Regions from separate parts of the Arthrobacter sp. UYEF3 genome, predicted to be linked through region 3. Evidence: riboswitches for the same ligand, from Rfam matches in the RefSeq annotation. Region 3 holds a riboswitch; each other region holds the start of a gene.
The links. A riboswitch is a leader RNA that binds a small molecule or an ion and turns the genes downstream of it on or off. The one in region 3 is predicted to bind cyclic di-AMP.
Positions count from the first base shown of each region.

Region 1 (5,901 bases), on a different contig from region 3:
GGATCCCGGCCCTCGCAGGACGCATCTTCGGCTTCTCGGCACTGAGCATGCTCATTCCCCAGGCGCTGATGGGAGTGGCCGCCGTCGGACTTCTCTACCTGACCGTCAAGCGGGTGTCCGGGCCGGCGGCCGGCCTGCTCGCCGGCGGAGCCCTGGCGCTGACCCCGGTGGCGGCCGTGATGTTCCGGTTCAACAACCCGGACGCTATGCTCACCCTGTGCCTGGAGCTGGCCGCCTACCTCACCACCCGGGCCATCGAAAAGGCCGGCTGGAAGTGGCTCGCCGCGGCCGGCGCGGTGATCGGGCTGGCGTTCCTGTCCAAGATGCTGCAGGGCTTCCTGATCGTGCCCGGGCTGGCTCTGGCCTACCTGTGGGCAGCATCGACCACCCTCCGCCGCCGGCTCCTGCATCTGTTGGGCGCCGCCGCCGGGATCGCCGTCGTTGCCGGCAGCTACGTGGCCCTGTTCCAGCTGACCCCGGCCTCGGCCCGGCCGTACATGGCGGGGTCGAAGACCAACAGCTTCCTGGAACTCACCTTCGGCTACAACGGCCTGGGCCGGATCACCGGGTCCGTCGGGGGCATACCCGCCGGAGGCGACTTCGGGGGCAACGTGGGCGGCAACTTCGGCGGCAACTTCGGCGGGAACGCCGGCGGCCCGGGCGGCACCGGGAACACCGGGTTCGGCAGCACGGCCGGGATCACGCGGATGTTCGGGACCAGTTTCGGCGGCGAGGTGTCCTGGCTGCTGCCGGCGGCGCTGATTCTGCTGCTCGCCGGGCTGTGGTTCACCCGGCGCGAGGCCCGCACCTCACGAACCCGTGCGGCGCTCCTGCTGTGGGGCGGCTGGCTGGTTGTCACGGCCGTCATCTTCAGCTTCATGAGCGGCACCGTGCACCCGTATTATGCCGTGGCACTGGCTCCGGCGGTCGCCGCCCCGGTGGGTATCGGCGTCGCCGAATTGTGGCGGGGCCGCGCCTACTGGCCGGCGCGGATCATCCTGGCGGTGACGGTGCTCGCCAGCTCGGCCTGGTCCGCGGTCCTCCTGGGCCGCGACCCCGCCTGGCTTCCCGGGCTACGCGTCCTCGCCGTCGTGCTGGGCGTGCTGGCTGCCGCGGCGCTGCTCCTGCGGGTTGACGGTCTGGCGGCGCTCCCGGCCCGGCTCCAAAGGACAGCCACGGCCGGCATCGTGATCCTCTCCCTGCTGGCCGGCGGGCTGGGGACCACCGCCTGGACGCTGGCGACCACCGCCCAGCCGCACTCCGGTTCGATCCCCACGTCCGGGCCCGCCGCCTCCACTATGGGAGGCGGTTTCGGGGCGGCCGGCCGGGCCGACGGCGACCGCTCGTTCGGCGGCATCAGCGGGGCCCCCGAACGTGCTGCCGGCGGTGCCCCCGGCGGCGAAACGGCCTCGCCGGAGCTGGCCGCACTGTTGAAGTCCTCCGGCGCCAGGTGGTCCGCGATTGTCTCCGGCGCCACCCAGGCCGCTAGCCTGGAACTCGCCACCGGCACCAGCGTGATCGCACTCGGCGGCTGGAACGGCGGCGACCCCTACCCGACACTCGACCAGTTCAAGGCCATGGTGGGCAGCGGCGAGATCGGCTACTTCATCTCCGGCGGCCGGATGGGCGGCCTTGGCGGGGGCCGCGGCGGCAATTCCGAGGTCGCCGCGTGGGTAGCGGCCAACTACCGGGCCCAGACCGTAGGCACCGCCACGGTCTACAAGCTGGGGGTCTAGGCCGCCATGACCCACACCTTGAATCCCCGCCACGCCGACGCGGAGTCACCAGTCGCCGGCAGCCGTCGCGTCGACGCCCGTCGCAGCGGCACCCGGAACCTGCGGCCACGACTGGAACTGGCGGCCCTGCTGCTGGCCACGGCCGGACTGTACCTGTGGAACCTCGGCGCCTCCGGCTGGGCCAACGCTTTCTACTCCGCCGCGGCACAGGCCGGCTCGCAGGATTGGGCGGCCTGGTTCTTCGGCTCCTCCGATGCCGCGAACGCCATCACCGTGGACAAGCCGCCGGCGTCGTTGTGGGTGATGGGGCTGTCTGTACGTCTCTTCGGCCTGAGCTCCTGGAGCGTCCTGGTCCCCCAGGCACTCATGGGGGTCGGCACCGCTTGGCTGGTCTATCTGGCGGTCCGCCGGGCCGCCGCCCCCGCAACGGCCGATGCACGACTGGCCCACCGCGCCGGGCTGCTCGCCGGAGCTGTCATGGCACTGACCCCGGTGGCCGTGCTGATGTTCCGGTTCAACAACCCGGACGCCCTGCTGGTGCTACTGATGACCGCGGCCGCCTACGCCGTGCTGCGCTCCATCCAGGACGCCCGCCTGCGCTGGCTCCTGTTCGGCGGGGCGCTCCTGGGCTTTGGCTTCCTTACCAAGCAGCTGCAGGTCCTGCTGGTTGTCCCCGGTTTCGCCCTGGCCTACCTGGTGGCGGCACCGGTGGGGCTGGGCAGACGCCTCCTGCACCTCCTCGCCACGGGCGCGGCCATGGCCGTCGCGGCCGGCTGGTGGCTGGCCGCCGTCGAACTCATCCCGGCAGCGGACCGACCGTACATCGGCGGCTCGCAAAACAACTCCATCCTGGAACTGACTCTCGGCTACAACGGCCTGGGCCGGCTCAACGGCGACGAAACCGGGAGCGTGGGCGGCGGCAATGCCTGGGGTACCCCTGGACCGTTCCGGCTCTTCAACAGCGACTTCGGCGGCCAGATCGCCTGGCTGCTGCCCGCGGTGCTGCTGCTCGGGGCGGGACTGCTCTGGCTCGGAAGGCGGGCCCCGCGGACCGACGCCGTGCGGGCCTCGGTCATCATCTGGGGCTCCTGGGTGGCGGTCACCGGCCTGACGTTCAGCCTCATGGCCGGGATCATCCACCCGTACTACATGGCGGCGCTGGCGCCCGGCATCGCGGGGCTCGCGGGGCTGGGCGGGGTGCTGCTCTGGCAGCGCCGGGACCAGCGCGCGGCGGCTACGGTGCTCGCCGCGGCCCTCCTGGCGGCCGGGGCGATGGCCGCCGAACTCCTTGGCCGCACGCCGGCATACGTTCCATGGCTGCGTTGGGTGATCCTGCTGGCCTCGCTCGCCGCCGCCGGCGCGGTGCTGGCCTCCGCGGTGCCGGGCTTCAAGGCGGCAGGGCTCAGGCCGGGCGGCCCGGCGGCCTATGGGCTGGTGGCGCGCACGACGGCGGTGCTCGCTGTCGCCGCCGCCCTGGCCGGACCCGCTGTCCTACTCGTTGTCGACCGCCTCGACCGCTCACAGCGGCTCGATCGTGAGCGCCGGTCCGGCAGTGGCCGCCCGGGGCGGGGCCGGGTTCCCGGCGGTCCTTGGCGGCGTCGGCGCGTTTGGCGGCACCCCGGGAGTGAACCTCAACGGCGCGTCCACCGGTGCCGGGCGGAGGCGCGGCGGGCGGAATGGGTGGCCTGCTCGGGGCCAGCACACCGTCCGCTACCCTCGCGACGGCGTTGCAAGCAGGCGCCGGCAACTTCACCTAGGCCGCCGCCGTCGTCGGATCCAACAACGCCGCCGGCTACCAGCTGGCCACCGGGCTGCCCGTGATGGCCGTGGGCGGGTTCAACGGCACCGACCCTGCCCCAACGCTCAAGCAATTCCAGCAGTACGTGGCCGATTGGAAAATCCACTACTTCATTGCGGGCCGCATGATGCAGGGCCAAAGCGGTTCCGACGACGCCGCGCGGATCGCCTCCTGGGTGGCAGCCAACTTCGACGCCCAGACCATCGGCGGGACCAGCGTGTACCTGCTGGCAGGGTAGGCGGGCGCGGGGTATGCGGGGACCGCGCACCCGCCGATTCGACGGTTCCGTGCAGACTCGACGTTCGGCAACGTGCACCGGGCGGGGTCCCGTCGAACTGGCCGCCCAGGCCTCGCCATAGGACAAGCCGCCACGCCGCTTCCAGGAGACGTCGTTACCGAAATGTGACTTCTGGCTCGAAGTCAGGTACCGTTTTAGGGTGCGCCAGTCGATCTGGCCGCACATCCGGACTTACGCCACACTCTGCCGCTTCCCGGATTCCGATGGACCAGGCAGAGACGGGGGACCCAGAGTTCCCGGGCATCCTGCATCCATGCACCCTTAGGGTCGAGCCGCCACGACGCGATTCCGTGCGGCCGGATTTCACATCCGAACCCGACAGCTACTCCGTAGGCGTTGAGAGGCGAATATGACTGACTTTAAGGCACAATCACGCCCAGAAGGCACTGAACAGACGTTCGAAGCCGATGCCGCGCGCCACCGCGCCGAGCCGGCACCGCGCCCGGCCGGGCCCCGGCCCGCTGGCAAAGGCAAACGTGCCCGGCCCGCCGTCGGCGTACCGTCCAAAGGCAAGCGCGCCCTCGTCGTGGCCACCGCCCTCGCGGTGCTGCTCGGAGTCGGAGCCGCGGGTCAGGCCTCCGGCACCGCGCCCCACCCGGCCGAAGCCTCCAAGGCGGCTTCGATGCAGCTTCTGGACCTCGAACGGCTCGGCAGCAACATCCCTGCATCCCCCTCCGCAGTCAGCGTGGAGGCACAGGCCTCCGAGAACAAGCCCGCCGAAGCTCCCGCCCCGGCAGCACCGCCGGCCCCTGCCCCGGCTCCTATCGCTCCGCCGGCCCCGGCCCCTGTCGCTGCCCCGGCCCCCGCGGCTCCGCCGGCACCGGTGCAGCCGGTCGCCGTCGACGATCCCGCCGGCGCACAGGCGTATGCCGCCGCGCAGCTGCCGGCCCACGGCTGGGCGGCAAGTGAGATGCAGTGCCTGCTGAAGCTATGGACCAGGGAATCCGACTGGAGGACCACCGCCACAAACGCCAGCAGCGGCGCCTACGGCGTGGTCCAATCCCTGCCGGCCGAAAAGATGGCCAGCGCGGGACCGGATTACCTGACCAACTACCGGACCCAGATCAACTGGGGCCTGCAGTACGTTCAGGAGCGCTACGGCTCACCGTGCGGCGCCCTGAACTTCCACTATGCGAATAACTGGTACTGAGCCGCACTGCCGGAAGCCTATAAACCGATGGCGAGGCCCTGGATCCACCGGATCCGGGGCCTCGCGTGTGCCCGCCCGGGGCGACGCCCCCGGGGAGCGGGCGGTCAGCCGTTCGGGCGGCTGGGGATGTACTGCACAGCCCATTTGTTGCCGTCGGGGTCGGCGAAGTAGACGAACTGCCCCCAGTCCTGGACGTCGACGTCGCTGACGTCCACGCCGTTGTCCTTGAGCTGCCGGTGGGCGGCCTGGATGTCGCTGACCACGAGTTGCAGGCTGGGGGCGGTGCCGGGCGGGGCATCGGTGAGGCCCTCGCCAATAGCAATCGAGCAACCGGAGCCCGGCGGCGTCAGCTGGACAAACCTCATGCTGTCCGAGGGGCGCTCGTCGTAGTCGGCGTTGAAGCCCACCTTGTTTACGTAAAAATCTTTGGCTCGGTCCACATCGGACACGGGGACCAACACGAGTTCAAGTTTCCAGTCCATGGGCTCAGGCTAGACCCCGGCGCAGTCCACGGGAACCCCACGCTGTTGCTTAGACGGCGATGCCGTACAGCCTGTCGCCGGCGTCGCCCAGGCCGGGGACAATGTAGGACTTCTCGTTGAGCTTCTCGTCGATCGAGGCCAGCACTATAGTCACGTTGGCGTCCGAGAGCTCCTCTTCCAGCTTAGCCAGACCCTCCGGTGCGGCCAGCAGGCAGATGCAGGTAACGTCCGAGGCGCCGCGCTTGAAGAGGAACTTGATCGCCTCTCGCAGCGTGCCGCCGGTGGCGAGCATCGGGTCCAGGACGAAGATCTGCCGGTCGGTCAGATTCTCCGGCAGACGCTCGGCGTAGGTGATGATGTCCAGGGTCTCCTCATCGCGGGCCATGCCAAGGAAGCCCACCTCGGCGGTGGGGACAAGCTTGGTCATGCCTTCCAGC
Region 1 is NZ_JBEPNK010000018.1:14,086-19,986, reverse strand. It holds gene ABIB14_RS12985 (glycosyltransferase family 39 protein) at 1-1,736, shown strand, start outside; gene ABIB14_RS12980 (ArnT family glycosyltransferase) at 1,743-3,557, shown strand; gene ABIB14_RS12975 (mannosyltransferase YkcB-related protein) at 3,557-3,772, shown strand; cyclic di-AMP (ydaO/yuaA leader) riboswitch at 4,014-4,183, shown strand; gene ABIB14_RS12970 (aggregation-promoting factor C-terminal-like domain-containing protein) at 4,182-4,982, shown strand; gene ABIB14_RS12965 (glyoxalase superfamily protein) at 5,087-5,464, opposite strand; gene upp (uracil phosphoribosyltransferase) at 5,514-5,901, opposite strand, start outside.
Region 1: another riboswitch for cyclic di-AMP. It lies ahead of ABIB14_RS12970 (aggregation-promoting factor C-terminal-like domain-containing protein); the one in region 3 lies ahead of ABIB14_RS01925 (NlpC/P60 family protein).

Region 2 (5,901 bases), on a different contig from region 3:
GGCCAACCGTACCGGCTCCGGCTCACCGGAGATGCCGGTGGCAGCTTTTCCTCAGGCGTCCCGGCCCGGGACGACGCCGTGCCGACTCTTGAGCTGGACGCGCTGGAATTCTGCCGCATTCTGTCCGGGCGGAAAGACGGCGTGGGCCTGCTGTCCGTGCAGGTGGCGTTCTAAGGGTAATGACCGGGCCAGGAGCGGAGGACGACGGCCAGGACTAGTCTCATTCCATGGCGAAAGAATCCAGGAAAAACAGTCCGGCGGCATCCGTCATTTGGCTTTCGGAACCCCAGGAACACGATTACCCGGCCGCGGAACGTTATCTTGCCCTGCTTACCGACGATGTCAGCGCCGCTGCCACCGTGCAGGCTCTGCGCAGCCTCCCGGTCACCCACCAGCTGGCGAAGGACATCCTGCGCGCGTCGGGGTTGCCGCTGCTGACAAAGGAGAACCCCCACGTCGCCTCGGATCTTGCCAAGATAGCGGCCGGCAAGAAGCTCTCGCCGGTGCTGATGGTCCGCGGCGACCTCCGCTCCGGCATCGCGGCCCAGATCGCCGACGGCTACCACCGGGTCTGCGCTTCCTATCTCACCGACGAGAACACTCCCATTCCTGTGAAGCTGGCGCCCGTGGCAGCCCGCGGAACCGCCGGGGCGGGCGCAGGGTGACATTCCTGTCCCTGGCGCTGATCGCCGTCGTCGCCCTGGCCGGTCCCCTGCTCGCACTGCCGGTCCGCTGGCGCCTGCCGGTGGTCCTGGGCGAATTGCTGGCAGGCATCGTGATCGGGCGGACGGGGTTCGCTCTGGTCGATCCGGCGGATCCCAGTTTCAGCCTGCTGGCGAACATCGGTTTTGCGCTGATGATGTTTGTGGCCGGAAGCCGCGTGCCGGTGAGGGATCCCCAGATCCGCTCTGCTCTCGGCAAAGGCTTCAGCCGGGCCGTGATCGCTGCCATCGCGGCTGTGGTCATCGGCACCGGCATGGGCCTGGCGTTTGGCACCGGACACGGTCCGCTCTACGTGGTGCTGCTGGCCTCCTCATCGGCCGCGCTGGTCCTCCCGATTGTCGATTCCCTGCGCCTGGGCGGGCCGCAGGTGGTGGCCATGACCGCCCAGGTGGCGTTGGCTGACATCGCCTGCATTGTCGCGCTGCCGCTGGCGGTGGACCCCCCGAACGCCGGCCGCGCAGCCCTCGGAGCGCTCGCTGTGGGGGCATGCGCCGTGGCGCTCTTCTTCGCGCTGCGCTCGCTGGAGCGCAGCGGTACCCGCCGGCGCATGCACCGGCTCTCGGAGGACCGCAAGTTTGCCTTGGAGCTGCGCATTCAGCTGGTTCTGCTCTTCGCGCTGGCCGGGGTCGCCAGCTTCGGCCACGTCTCGGTAATGCTGGCCGGGTTCTCGCTCGGCCTGGCGGTGGCAGCCGTCGGCGAACCGCGGCGGCTGGCACGGCAGCTCTTCGGCGTCAGCGACGGCTTCCTGGGCCCGATTTTTTTCGTGTGGCTGGGTGCCTCCTTGAACCTCCGTGACCTCGCCGGGCATCCGGACATGATCTTCCTGGGCTTATCTTTGGGGCTCGGGACGGTGCTGCTCCACGCCGGGTTAAGGGCCTTTGGGGTCCCCCTGCCGCTGGGCGTCATCTCGGCTGCCCAGCTGGGCGTCCCCGTGGCAGCAGCCAGCATTGGCAACCAACTCCATGTGCTGCAACCTGGGGAAGATGCCGCGCTGCTCCTGGGCGCTTTGGTCACCATCGCCGCTAGCGCCGCTGCAGGCTCGAGGGCCGCCAAGTCGTTCGCCGTGCCGGTAGCGGCCAAAGGCGCCAAGCACTGAGTTCGGAAATCAGTGCGGGGCGCCCACCATGCAGCGTCGTGGTGAGGAAGTCACTCAGCTCAAGAAGCACCGGCCCGAAACTCGCGGGCGCGCTGCTGCTGCTCATCGGCCTGACGGGCCTGCTGCAGCAACTCCTCGAGCCGGATGGCGGCAGCCGCGGCAAGGGCCGTACGGTTGGCACTAGCCGGCATGATGTTGCCGAATTTGGCTCCAACCGATGCTGCCAGCATCAGCGGACAACAGACCGGCAGCATCTTGCTGATTGCGGGGCCCAGTGCCATTTTTCCGCGCCGGCAGCCGGCGCGTAGGCTCAGGCCATGCGGAAGATCATCCTGGCACTGCAGGTATCACTCGACGGGTTCGTGGAGGGTCACAACCGGGACATTGGTTGGCACATGGTGGACGAGGAACTCCACAGCCATTTCAACGAAAGATCCCGCAGCATGGACGCGTTTCTGGAGGGCCGCGTCACCTATGAGCTGATGGACGCCTTCTGGCCGACGGCGGACCACGACCCGTCCAGCACGCCGTCCATGGTCGAGTTCGCCGGAATTTGGCGGGAGATGCCCAAGGTTGTCTATTCCAGGACCCTCGAGGGTGCCGGCGCGAATTCCACAGTGGTGCGCGACGTCGTCGTCGATGACGTCCTGGCATTGAAGGCCCAATCCGGTGGTGACCTGGCCCTTGGCGGGGCCGACCTGGCCGACTCCTTCCGCCGGCTCGGGCTCATCGACGAGTATTGGATCTACGTTCATCCGGTGCTGATTGGCCGCGGGACACCCTTGTTCAAACCCGCGGACAGCACCACCCCGCTCACGCTCGTCGAGACCCGGACGTTTGGCAACGGGGTTGTGTTGCTGCGGTACTCCAGCCCGACAAAGGCCACTGGCCGGCTGTCTTAACGACAGCCGGCCAGTGGCCAGTGAAGAGGGGTTCTTCAGCCCTGATTACGCTTTAGGCGCGGACGAACGTCACGCCGCCGGTGGCGGTCAGCCAGGACAGCGGGTGCACGATGGTCTGGTTGGTTCCGTTCATGCCGCCGCTGATTACCTGGCCGTTGCCGGCATAGATGCCGACGTGGCCGGCCTGGACGATCATGTCGCCGGGCTGCGGGGTTGCCACTACGGTCCCGTGGCCCAGGAACTGCTGGGGACCGAGGTCGCCCACCGGGTGACCGGCCGCGCCGAGGGCCTTCTCCACCATGGCGGTGCAGTCCTGGATGATGCCGATCTGGGCGTAGGCGGACGCGAGCATGGCGGCATTGACGCCACCGGCCGCCGCCGCGGGGGCCGGTGCCTTCGCCGGGGCCGCCTGTACGGTGATCTTGGGAGCGGTGATCCTGGGTGCGGCCGGAGCCTGCACCGCGACCGGCGCAACGGCGACGGTCGCGGCAACGGCGACTGCCGGGACTGCGGCTGGCTGCTCGGTTACGGGAGCCGGCGACGTTGCGACGGCAGAACGGTCGAAGCTGACCTGCACGGCGGAATCGGCCGTGACCGGCGTCGAGACTTTGCTGGTGACGTCAACGTTCGATGCGGGGCCTGCGTCGAGCTGTACCGGTGCAGCGGCGGCGTTGGCCGCCATGCCGCTGGTGAGGACGAGTCCGGAGGCTGCAAGGATTACTGCGGCCTGGCGGCCGATGGTGCCTGACTTCACGGAAAATGCTGAGGACCGACCGGCGGTGGCGTCGGAGCGATGGCGCGCAGCAGTAGTGCTTGAGAACATGTATGTAGCCTCTCCCAATGCCTGCGAGGTGAGCTGTCGGATTCGGATGGGAGGCACCCGGCCGCGGGCCCGTCAGAACGGGCGCTGTGCGGCTTCACCCCAAGACCTGTCAAAATTGCAGGTCGAATGTGGTTTCCCCGTCCCTGCCAGAAGGTTGCATTCGGATCCCGGGCCGCGGCAGAGTTAGGCAATCGGCTCGGGAGCGCCCGTATCGGATACAACAGGCACCCAACAACGGTAACGGAGTTGGGCGGCAATGTCACATTCAGGTAACGCAGGCGTGTCGTTGCGGGGAATATCCCTAGTTCGCCGATATGCGGCACGCATAGGATAAAGGCATTAAGCGCACACCGAGTGGAGGTCCTCATGAACAGCCCCTGTGTCGCAATCTGCCAGTTGACCGATCAGCCGCAGGGGGACTTTGACGTCAATACCGAGCTGCTGGTTCTCGAGGAGAGGGAAATCCATGTGGCCACCTGGGACGCCGAACCGCGCGACGGCGGCTTCGATATCCACGTCCTTAACGACCGGGTGGATTCGCTCGGTTTTATGGTGGTGACCGGCTGGCAGTTCCTGGACGGCAGGGCGTACGCCGTGGTGGAACGCCGTCCCGCCATCTAACCCGGCCGGGAGCGCTTTGGGGACGCCAGGCCACTGGCAGCATCAATCGCCTCGCGCACCAGTGCAGCCGAACGCCGAAGCCGCGGGTCCGGATCCTTCCGCCACCGCTCCAGGACCGCCTCGGAACGGCTCCTGCGGGCGCCGTCGAGGCCAGCGATGAGCGGTCCGACGACGTCGACCGCCAGTGGATCCGCCAGCTCGCGGAACCCTGAGCCGCGCACGAAGCCCTCGATCCGGGTCAGGTCCGAGTTGTCCAGCATGGCCACACAGGACTGCAGGAGCACGACGGCGGCGAGGCGCCGTTCGAAGACGGGGACCGCCCACAATTCCGAGCTGAGCGCGGTCAGTTCGTCGCGGCCCAGGATCCGGTAGCGGCGGAGCGCGTCCCGGACCGTGCCGCGGACCGCGCCGACCGAAGCGCCGTAGCACTTCAGTTCCGGACCAAAACGGGCCTGCGCTTCCTCGGCCCGCTGCCATGAGCTTTCATTCTGCAGCGCCCCGTCAATGAAGTCGCCGGCATCGCTCATGGGTCCATTTTGTCGTGTCTGCGCCGCCGTCGCCTCACGGCGGGGCTCGTCCCGGTCAACCCGCCACCGTGAACTTCCCCCGCGCGATGCTCTCCGCGGAGTGGGCCGGATCCCCATCGTAGGGCTCGTTGGAAACGTCGAGCACCGGATAGTCGGCCAGGTTGAGGCCGCCAGGGATGACAAAGGCACCCGGTCCCTGGCCCAGGACCCCCAGGCTGACCATCTTGGACAGATCCGCGGATGCCATCCAGACCTCGCGGAAACCCGTGAGCTTCTCCTCGGGAAGGCTGATAATCAACTGCCGGGTTCCGTCCGGGAGCCTCTCCACGAGCGCAGTGCCGCTGGCGGAGTGCCCCGCCAGCGGACCCAGTGCTGCTTCAGCGACGACTGCCGCCGTGGGCGGTGGTGTCGGGGCTGACACCGGCGGCTCGGCGGAGCCAAGAAAGGTCAATGCCGTCCACGCGCCGGCGGCGCCCAGCGCGACCCCCGCCGCCAAGCCCAGGACCCACGACCGTCCGCGCGGGCTGTGCCGCGGCCTGCGCCTGCCAGGCTGCCGGGTATCGGGTGTGAGCGGCCTCGGTTCAGCGTGGAGCCCCCCGCGGGCCGTGCCCTCGTAGGGGCGCCCGGCGATGACCGCGGGCGGGCGCAGCAGCGGATCCCCGGCCAGGGCCGGGGACAGCCCCAGTGCCTGATGGATAGCGGCCCAGTTATGGCTGCCCGGCGCCTCCAGCTGCACGTGTTCCGGATTGATCGTCGCTGCAAACACGGTATTTTGCAGCGCGTTGAGCATCGCCCGGCACTCATTGCAGCTGTCCAGGTGGACCGACTCCGCCTCGCTGGCGGGCCGTTCACCCAGCGCCAGCAGATCGAGGAGATCATCGTCAGGATGATCCATGTTCCACCTCCAACCGGGACCGCAGCCGGGCAAGGCTACGACGGATATGGCTCTTGACCGTGCCAAGCGGAAGGTTGAGCCGGGACGAGATCTGGTCGTGGGTCAGATCCTCGTAGAACGCCAGCCGCATGATGGCTGTCTGGGGGTTGCCCAGCCGCTCGAGTTCGTCGTCCAGTGTCAGGCGGTCCGCCAGCGTGTCGGCGGTCGGCCTGCCCGGGCTGGCTGCGGGATCGTTGACCAACTGCAGGGCGGCCCCTTCAACGTCCCGTCGACGGGAGCGGGCAGACAAGGCGTCGGTAATGGCATTCCGGGTG
Region 2 is NZ_JBEPNK010000028.1:1,263-7,163, forward strand. It holds gene ABIB14_RS15995 (maleylpyruvate isomerase family mycothiol-dependent enzyme) at 1-174, shown strand, start outside; gene ABIB14_RS16000 (hypothetical protein) at 228-665, shown strand; gene ABIB14_RS16005 (cation:proton antiporter) at 662-1,819, shown strand; gene ABIB14_RS16010 (hypothetical protein) at 1,879-2,100, opposite strand; gene ABIB14_RS16015 (dihydrofolate reductase family protein) at 2,137-2,721, shown strand; gene ABIB14_RS16020 (hypothetical protein) at 2,774-3,544, opposite strand; cyclic di-AMP (ydaO/yuaA leader) riboswitch at 3,549-3,734, opposite strand; gene ABIB14_RS16025 (hypothetical protein) at 3,911-4,165, shown strand; gene ABIB14_RS16030 (DNA alkylation repair protein) at 4,162-4,692, opposite strand; gene ABIB14_RS16035 (anti-sigma factor) at 4,748-5,587, opposite strand; gene ABIB14_RS16040 (RNA polymerase sigma factor) at 5,574-5,901, opposite strand, start outside.
Region 2: another riboswitch for cyclic di-AMP. It lies ahead of ABIB14_RS16020 (hypothetical protein); the one in region 3 lies ahead of ABIB14_RS01925 (NlpC/P60 family protein).

Region 3 (5,901 bases):
GAAGTCAAGGCCGCCGTTGCTGTTGAGCCACTGCACCTGCGCATCCAGGGTCACCAGGGTGGCCAGCGCCGGCGTGTTGTACGTCTGGTTCAGCCGCGAGTTATCGATCGCGGTCTGGAGGTCCAGGAAGTCCGGGATCCAACGCCCGCTGGCCTTGATCCGGGCGGCACGCTCCAGGGCTGCCGGCGAAAACAGGCCAAGCCACAGTCCGCCGTCGGAAGCGAAGTTCTTCTGCGGCGCGAAGTAGTAGACATCGGCCTCCGCCACATCCACATCCAGACCGCCGGCCGCGGAGGTGGCGTCGACCAGCACGAGGGAGCCCTCGTCCGCCCCGGCCACGCGCTTGACCGGGGCGGCGACACCGGTGGACGTTTCGTTCTGCGGCCAGGCATAGGCGTCAATGCCGGCTTCGGCCCGCGACCCTGGGCGGGTACCGGGCTCGGACTTGATGATTGAGGATTCGGCCAGGAACGGCGCCTTATTGGTGGCCGCGGCGAATTTCGAGCCGAACTCGCCGAAGGACAGGTGCTGCGCCTTGTTCTCTACGAGTCCGAAGCTGGCGATGTCCCAGAACGCCGTGGAACCGCCGACGCCGAGGACAACCTCGTAGCCTTCTGGGGCGCGGAAGAAGTCGCTCAGCCCGGTCCGGACCGACCCCACAAGGTTCTTCACCGGCGCCTGGCGGTGCGAGGTACCCAGCAGCGTTGCCGACGCCGCCGACAGTGCCTCCATCTGCTCCGGACGGACCTTTGACGGGCCGGCGCCAAACCGTCCGTCCTTGGGCAGGAGGTTCGCGGGGATGGTGATGCTGGTGTCGCTCACAGTGGCTCCAATTTTCGGCTGGGTGCGTGGCGGGGCTCGGACGGATCCTGGGCAGGTCTCGTTTCGGCCCTGATTTATTCTGCCCGACGGGCCCGGCCGGGCAGGAAATACGTCCGTCATAGTCCGGTCACTGAGACGTCAAACGTTCGGCCCCGGGACCCGGTTAGCGGCGTGCGACCGGGCGGCGACCCGAATTATCCGGAGTAATTCAAAATAGGCTAGGCTGTCCGGTGACGTATGGCGGATCTCGCCCGGGCGCATCCTGCGCGCTGTACGGTGGGAATGACGCAAGGACGGCGCTCGAGGAGCTGAGCTGAATGACGGATCTGATCGACACCACCGAGATGTATCTTCGGACCATCCTGGAACTGGAAGAAGAGAACATCGTCGCCCTCCGCGCCCGGATTGCCGAACGGCTACGGCACTCCGGCCCCACCGTTTCCCAGACCATCGGCCGCATGGAACGGGACGGCCTTGTGGTGGTTTCCGGGGACCGGCATCTCGAACTGACCGTAACGGGCCGGAAGCGCGCCGTCGGTGTCATGCGCAAGCACCGCCTGGCCGAGCGGCTGCTCGCCGACGTCATCGGGCTTGACTGGGCCTATGTCCATGAGGAAGCGTGCCGCTGGGAACACGTGATGAGCGAGCGCGTCGAACGGCGCATTTTCGATCTGCTCAACCACCCGACCGTGTCACCCTACGGAAACCCGATCCCCGGCCTCGCCGAACTCGGCGGCCTCCCGGCGGCGGAAACCACGGACGGTGTGGTTAACCTGCTCGACGCCATGGCCGGCTACGGCGCCGATTCCCGGGTCACCGTGAGCCGGCTGGCCGAGCCCATCCAGGTGGAGCCGGAGCTGCTGGTTCAGCTGGATGAGGGTGGAATCCGTCCCGGCGCCAAGGTGTCGCTGGAACGCGTGGGGGAGTACATCTCGGTGCGGGTGCCGGACTTCGAGGGCGCCCTGGAGCTGCCGCCCGAGGTTGCGGCCCACGTGTTCGTTACGCTCGGGTAACCTGGCACGGTAATTCTCCCGGGGGAAGCCCGGAAGTTGTCCACAAGTGAGATCACGGATTTATTACCGCGCGGCTTGATCCCCTATAGTTGAGCACTAGCACCGATACTAAAGCGTTACCGGATCCGAAGCCGAGCTCTGCCAGCGGATCAGTACACGAGTCACTTTCTGGCAGAGGCGGGGGAACCACTTCCGGCTGTTGATCCAACAGCCTTGGGGTGAAGTCCGCTAGCGGCAAGCAAACTCCACGAGGGGTCCCTTCGACTCCTTTGTGCCTGGATGCCTGCTCCGGCGGACCGGGTCTTTGATCTCTCTGACCCGAATCCGACAGCTAACTTCGCAGGCTCTCCAGAGAGGAACCGTACTTGACCATCCAGACCGTCAGGGGCCGCCGTCGTGCGACCGGTCCCGCTCCCGAGCCGCGCCCGGCCGACGTCCACTACGCCGAGCGCCCGCGCGACGCGCGCCGGGACGAACGCCGCGGACGCCGGAGTCCGCTCCGGCAGATAGCAGACTTCGCCACCGTCAGCGGCGTTGGACAGAAGGCCGGCATCGCACTGGCCTCCACCGGACTGGTCCTCACCGTCGCCGTTCCGGCCACCGGCCCCGTAGTGGCCGCCGACGCCGCCCGCGCCGGCTCGGTTTCTGCCGGTATGCAGCCTGAAGTGAAGGCCGCGGCCGCGCAGATCGACTTCAGCCGCACCGCCGTGGGTACCAAGGTCGACCCGGACGGCAAGCTCAAGCAGTTGCTGGGCGCCCAGTCGGCCGGCACCATCACCCGGGCAGCCTCCGCCGGCAGCCTCGGAGCGCCGTTGGATTCCATGGTCACCGCCTCACCGTTCGGCTACCGGGTCAGTCCCATCACCGGGGCCGTCGGGGAATTTCACCGCGGTCAGGACTACGCCGCCCAGTGCGGCACCGCCGTGCACGCCGCAGCCAGCGGCACCGTTACTTTCACCGGCTGGCACCCTTACGGCGGCGGAAACCGCGTCGTGATCGACCATGGCAACGGCCTGGAGACCACGTACAACCATTTGTCGTCCTCCAGCGTGCGGGTGGGCCAGCAGGTCTCCCGTGGCGATGTGGTGGCGATGAGCGGGACCACCGGCGCCTCCACCGGCTGCCACCTCCACTTCGAGGTAATGGTCAACGGAGAAGTTGTTGACCCGCTGGGCTGGCTCTAAGCCGAGCCGATGGACGACTCGCATTTCTGTGACTCGCCGTGATCTGAATGTGACATTGAGTCCCGACTGCTGTACCGTAGGAAGCACGCCAACTTCTCCGAAGTTGGCGCTCTTGAGTGGATTGCCTAGCTCTGCCACCGCTCAAGGTCCGTTCGCATTACATCGTCTGGCAGGGGCGGGGGAACCAATTTTGGTCTTCGCAAGAAGGCCTTGGGGTTAAGTCGCAAAGCTTCCCAGGAAGCAGCGCGGCCGGGTGACTCCCATCCGAATCCGACAGCTCACCTCGTAGGCATTGGGAGAGGCTACTTTCATGTCTTCACGCCACAATGCTGCGCGTTTTCGCGCTGGCGCGGCTCAATTGAGCCCGCTGCACTCCATGCTCCGTGTTGCCCTTGCCGGCGCCCGGACCGGATCGCACACCGCAGTTCCCGCTTTTGGCGCGTCTTCGCAGTACACCCTTCGCTAAAGAAACCCGTTTCGGGGCGATCCGGCGTACCCCCAAGATGCCGGAGCGTACTCAGTGCCGCCTGTACAACAGCGCGGACACAAGGCTCACGAAAGAGAGAACTGAATGACTACTCGTGCAACTGCACGCCACCGCGCGGAGGTCACCCAGACCAACTCGCTGGCTGTTATTGCCAAGGCCGTCGGCGAGAACGCCGGTGGCATGGGTCGTCAGGCCGCGGTTATCGCTGCAGCCTCCGGCCTGGTCCTGACCAGCGGTATCGCAGCCAACGCTGCCGAGACCAACGTTCAGCGCGAATCGACCTCCGCTTCCGCCATGGAAGTACAGTCCACCGCACCGGCCACGATCTCCGCGGCCTCCAGCATCGCGATCTCCTACGACAAGACGTCCGTCACCACGGCCCCGGCTCCGGTCGTCGAGGCGCCCAAGCCCGTCGTCAAGGTTCAGGAAGCTGTCGCTTCCACTGATACCGCCGCTTCCAACGGCACCGCGGCCCGCGGCGCCGCGGCCACCGGCACTCCGGCAACCGCCTCCCCGGCAGCCAAGGCTCCGGCTGCTGTCAGCGGCATGGGTGCTTCGATTGCTGCGGCTGCCTACGCGCAGATGGGCGTTTCCCAGGACTGCACCATGCTTGTCACGAACGCGCTGGCTGCGGTGGGCATCAACTACCACGGCTGGCCGGCAGGATACCTTTCCCTGGGCCGTACGGTAAGCGCCGCCGAGGCGCAGCCGGGCGACATCGCCTACTACCAGAACGGCGGCATGGGCATGGCCCACATCGCTGTCTATGTCGGCAACGGCATGGCCGTCCACGGCGGCTGGAACGGTGGGACCACCGCGCTGTACAGCGTCAACGTCGGTTCCGGTCCGGTCTTCATCCGCGTCGGCGGCTAACACCGGCTAAAACGCAGCCCGACTCCGGCCGTAAGCATTCTGAAGGACCCCTGCCCCCGGCAGGGGTCCTTTGCGTTGTGGCCCCCGCCGTCCGGCGGCGCACGGAAATCCCGCCGAGGAAAAAATTCGGCAATCCGGGCCTTCGGTGTTTACTCTTGTGGTGTCGATCCTTAGCCCGACCATGCAGAGGGCAGCCGGCCCTCGTGCCCCTGGCGGGTGCGGCCGTGAAGAGGTATGCGGATGCGCACTCTCGTTCTGAATGCTGGATATGAGCCGCTGGCGGTAGTCACCTTCCGCCGGGCGCTGGTGCTTGTGCTGACTGGAAAGGCCAGCGTGGTGGCCGAAGGGGACGACCCCGTGGTGGGTCCACAGGACATCCTCGGCCGCCCGACGGTTATCCTGCTGAACCGGTACATCAGGCCCCGCTACAACACCCTGACGGCGGTCAGCCGCAGGGGAGTTCTGCGCCGGGATAATCATCGCTGCGCCTACTGCGCCAAGGCGGCCCACACCATCGACCATGTCCAGCCCAAATCCCGGGGCGGTGCGGACACGTGGGAGAACCTCGTCGCTGCCTGCCTGCGCTGCAACAACGCCAAGGGTGACCACACGCCCGCCGAAATGGGCTGGAAGCTAGGCTTCGTTCCGGGGCCGCCGAAGGGCACCATCTGGCAGATTAAGGAACTGGAGAAGCCCACCCCGGCCTGGGACCCGTTCCTTCTGCCCGAATCGGCGCACTGAGCCCGGCGCACTGAGCCCGGCGCACTGAGCCCGGCCCCGGAGGACCTGTCACAGCAGCTGCGGCTAGGCTGGGCGAGTGGAATACGACGCCGTTATCCTCGCCGGGGGCCGGTCCTCCCGGCTTGGCGGCGTGCCCAAGTCCCAGTTGACGGTCGACGGCGCCACCCTGCTTGAGCGGTCACTGCAGGCGGCCCGCGGCGCCCGCAGGACTGTCGTGGTGGGGCCGGATCGCGGCGGACTCCCGCCGGGAGTGCTGGGCTGCCGGGAGGATCCCCCATTCTCAGGTCCCGCCGCCGCGATCGCCGCCGGACTGTCCGCCCTGGCTGTCGACACGGCCGCGGCCCCGACGCCATTGACCCTCGTGCTCGCCTGCGACATGCCGCGGGTAGTCGCCGCCGTGGGCGCCTTGCTCGACGCCATGGCCACCGGCGCGGACGGCCGCGACGGTGCCGTGGCGGTTTCGGCGGACGGACGCAAGCAGCCGCTCGTGGGGCTTTATGGCACGGCCGCGCTACGACACGCCGTCGCCGACGCGGCCCGGCATAACGCCCTGGAGGGAGGCTCCGTCTTCGCTCTCCTTGCTAGTCTTGAGCTGTGCACGGTTCCGGTTCCGCCCGGTTCCACTGACGACGTGGACACCTGGGACGACGCCTCCGCCTTAGGAGTATCCGTCCCCGGCCCGGTCCGCGGCGACGAATTCGACATTGGAGGCAAACGGTGAAAAGCCAGGACGAAACGCTCGACGACTGGTGCCGCGCGCTGCTCCAGGCCCTCGAGTTGG
Region 3 is NZ_JBEPNK010000002.1:96,678-102,578, forward strand. It holds gene serC (phosphoserine transaminase) at 1-822, opposite strand, end outside; gene ABIB14_RS01915 (iron-dependent transcriptional repressor DtxR) at 1,140-1,835, shown strand; cyclic di-AMP (ydaO/yuaA leader) riboswitch at 1,985-2,196, shown strand; gene ABIB14_RS01920 (M23 family metallopeptidase) at 2,201-3,019, shown strand; cyclic di-AMP (ydaO/yuaA leader) riboswitch at 3,156-3,325, shown strand; gene ABIB14_RS01925 (NlpC/P60 family protein) at 3,591-4,379, shown strand; gene ABIB14_RS01930 (HNH endonuclease) at 4,620-5,120, shown strand; gene mobA (molybdenum cofactor guanylyltransferase) at 5,197-5,841, shown strand; gene ABIB14_RS01940 (DUF6457 domain-containing protein) at 5,838-5,901, shown strand, end outside.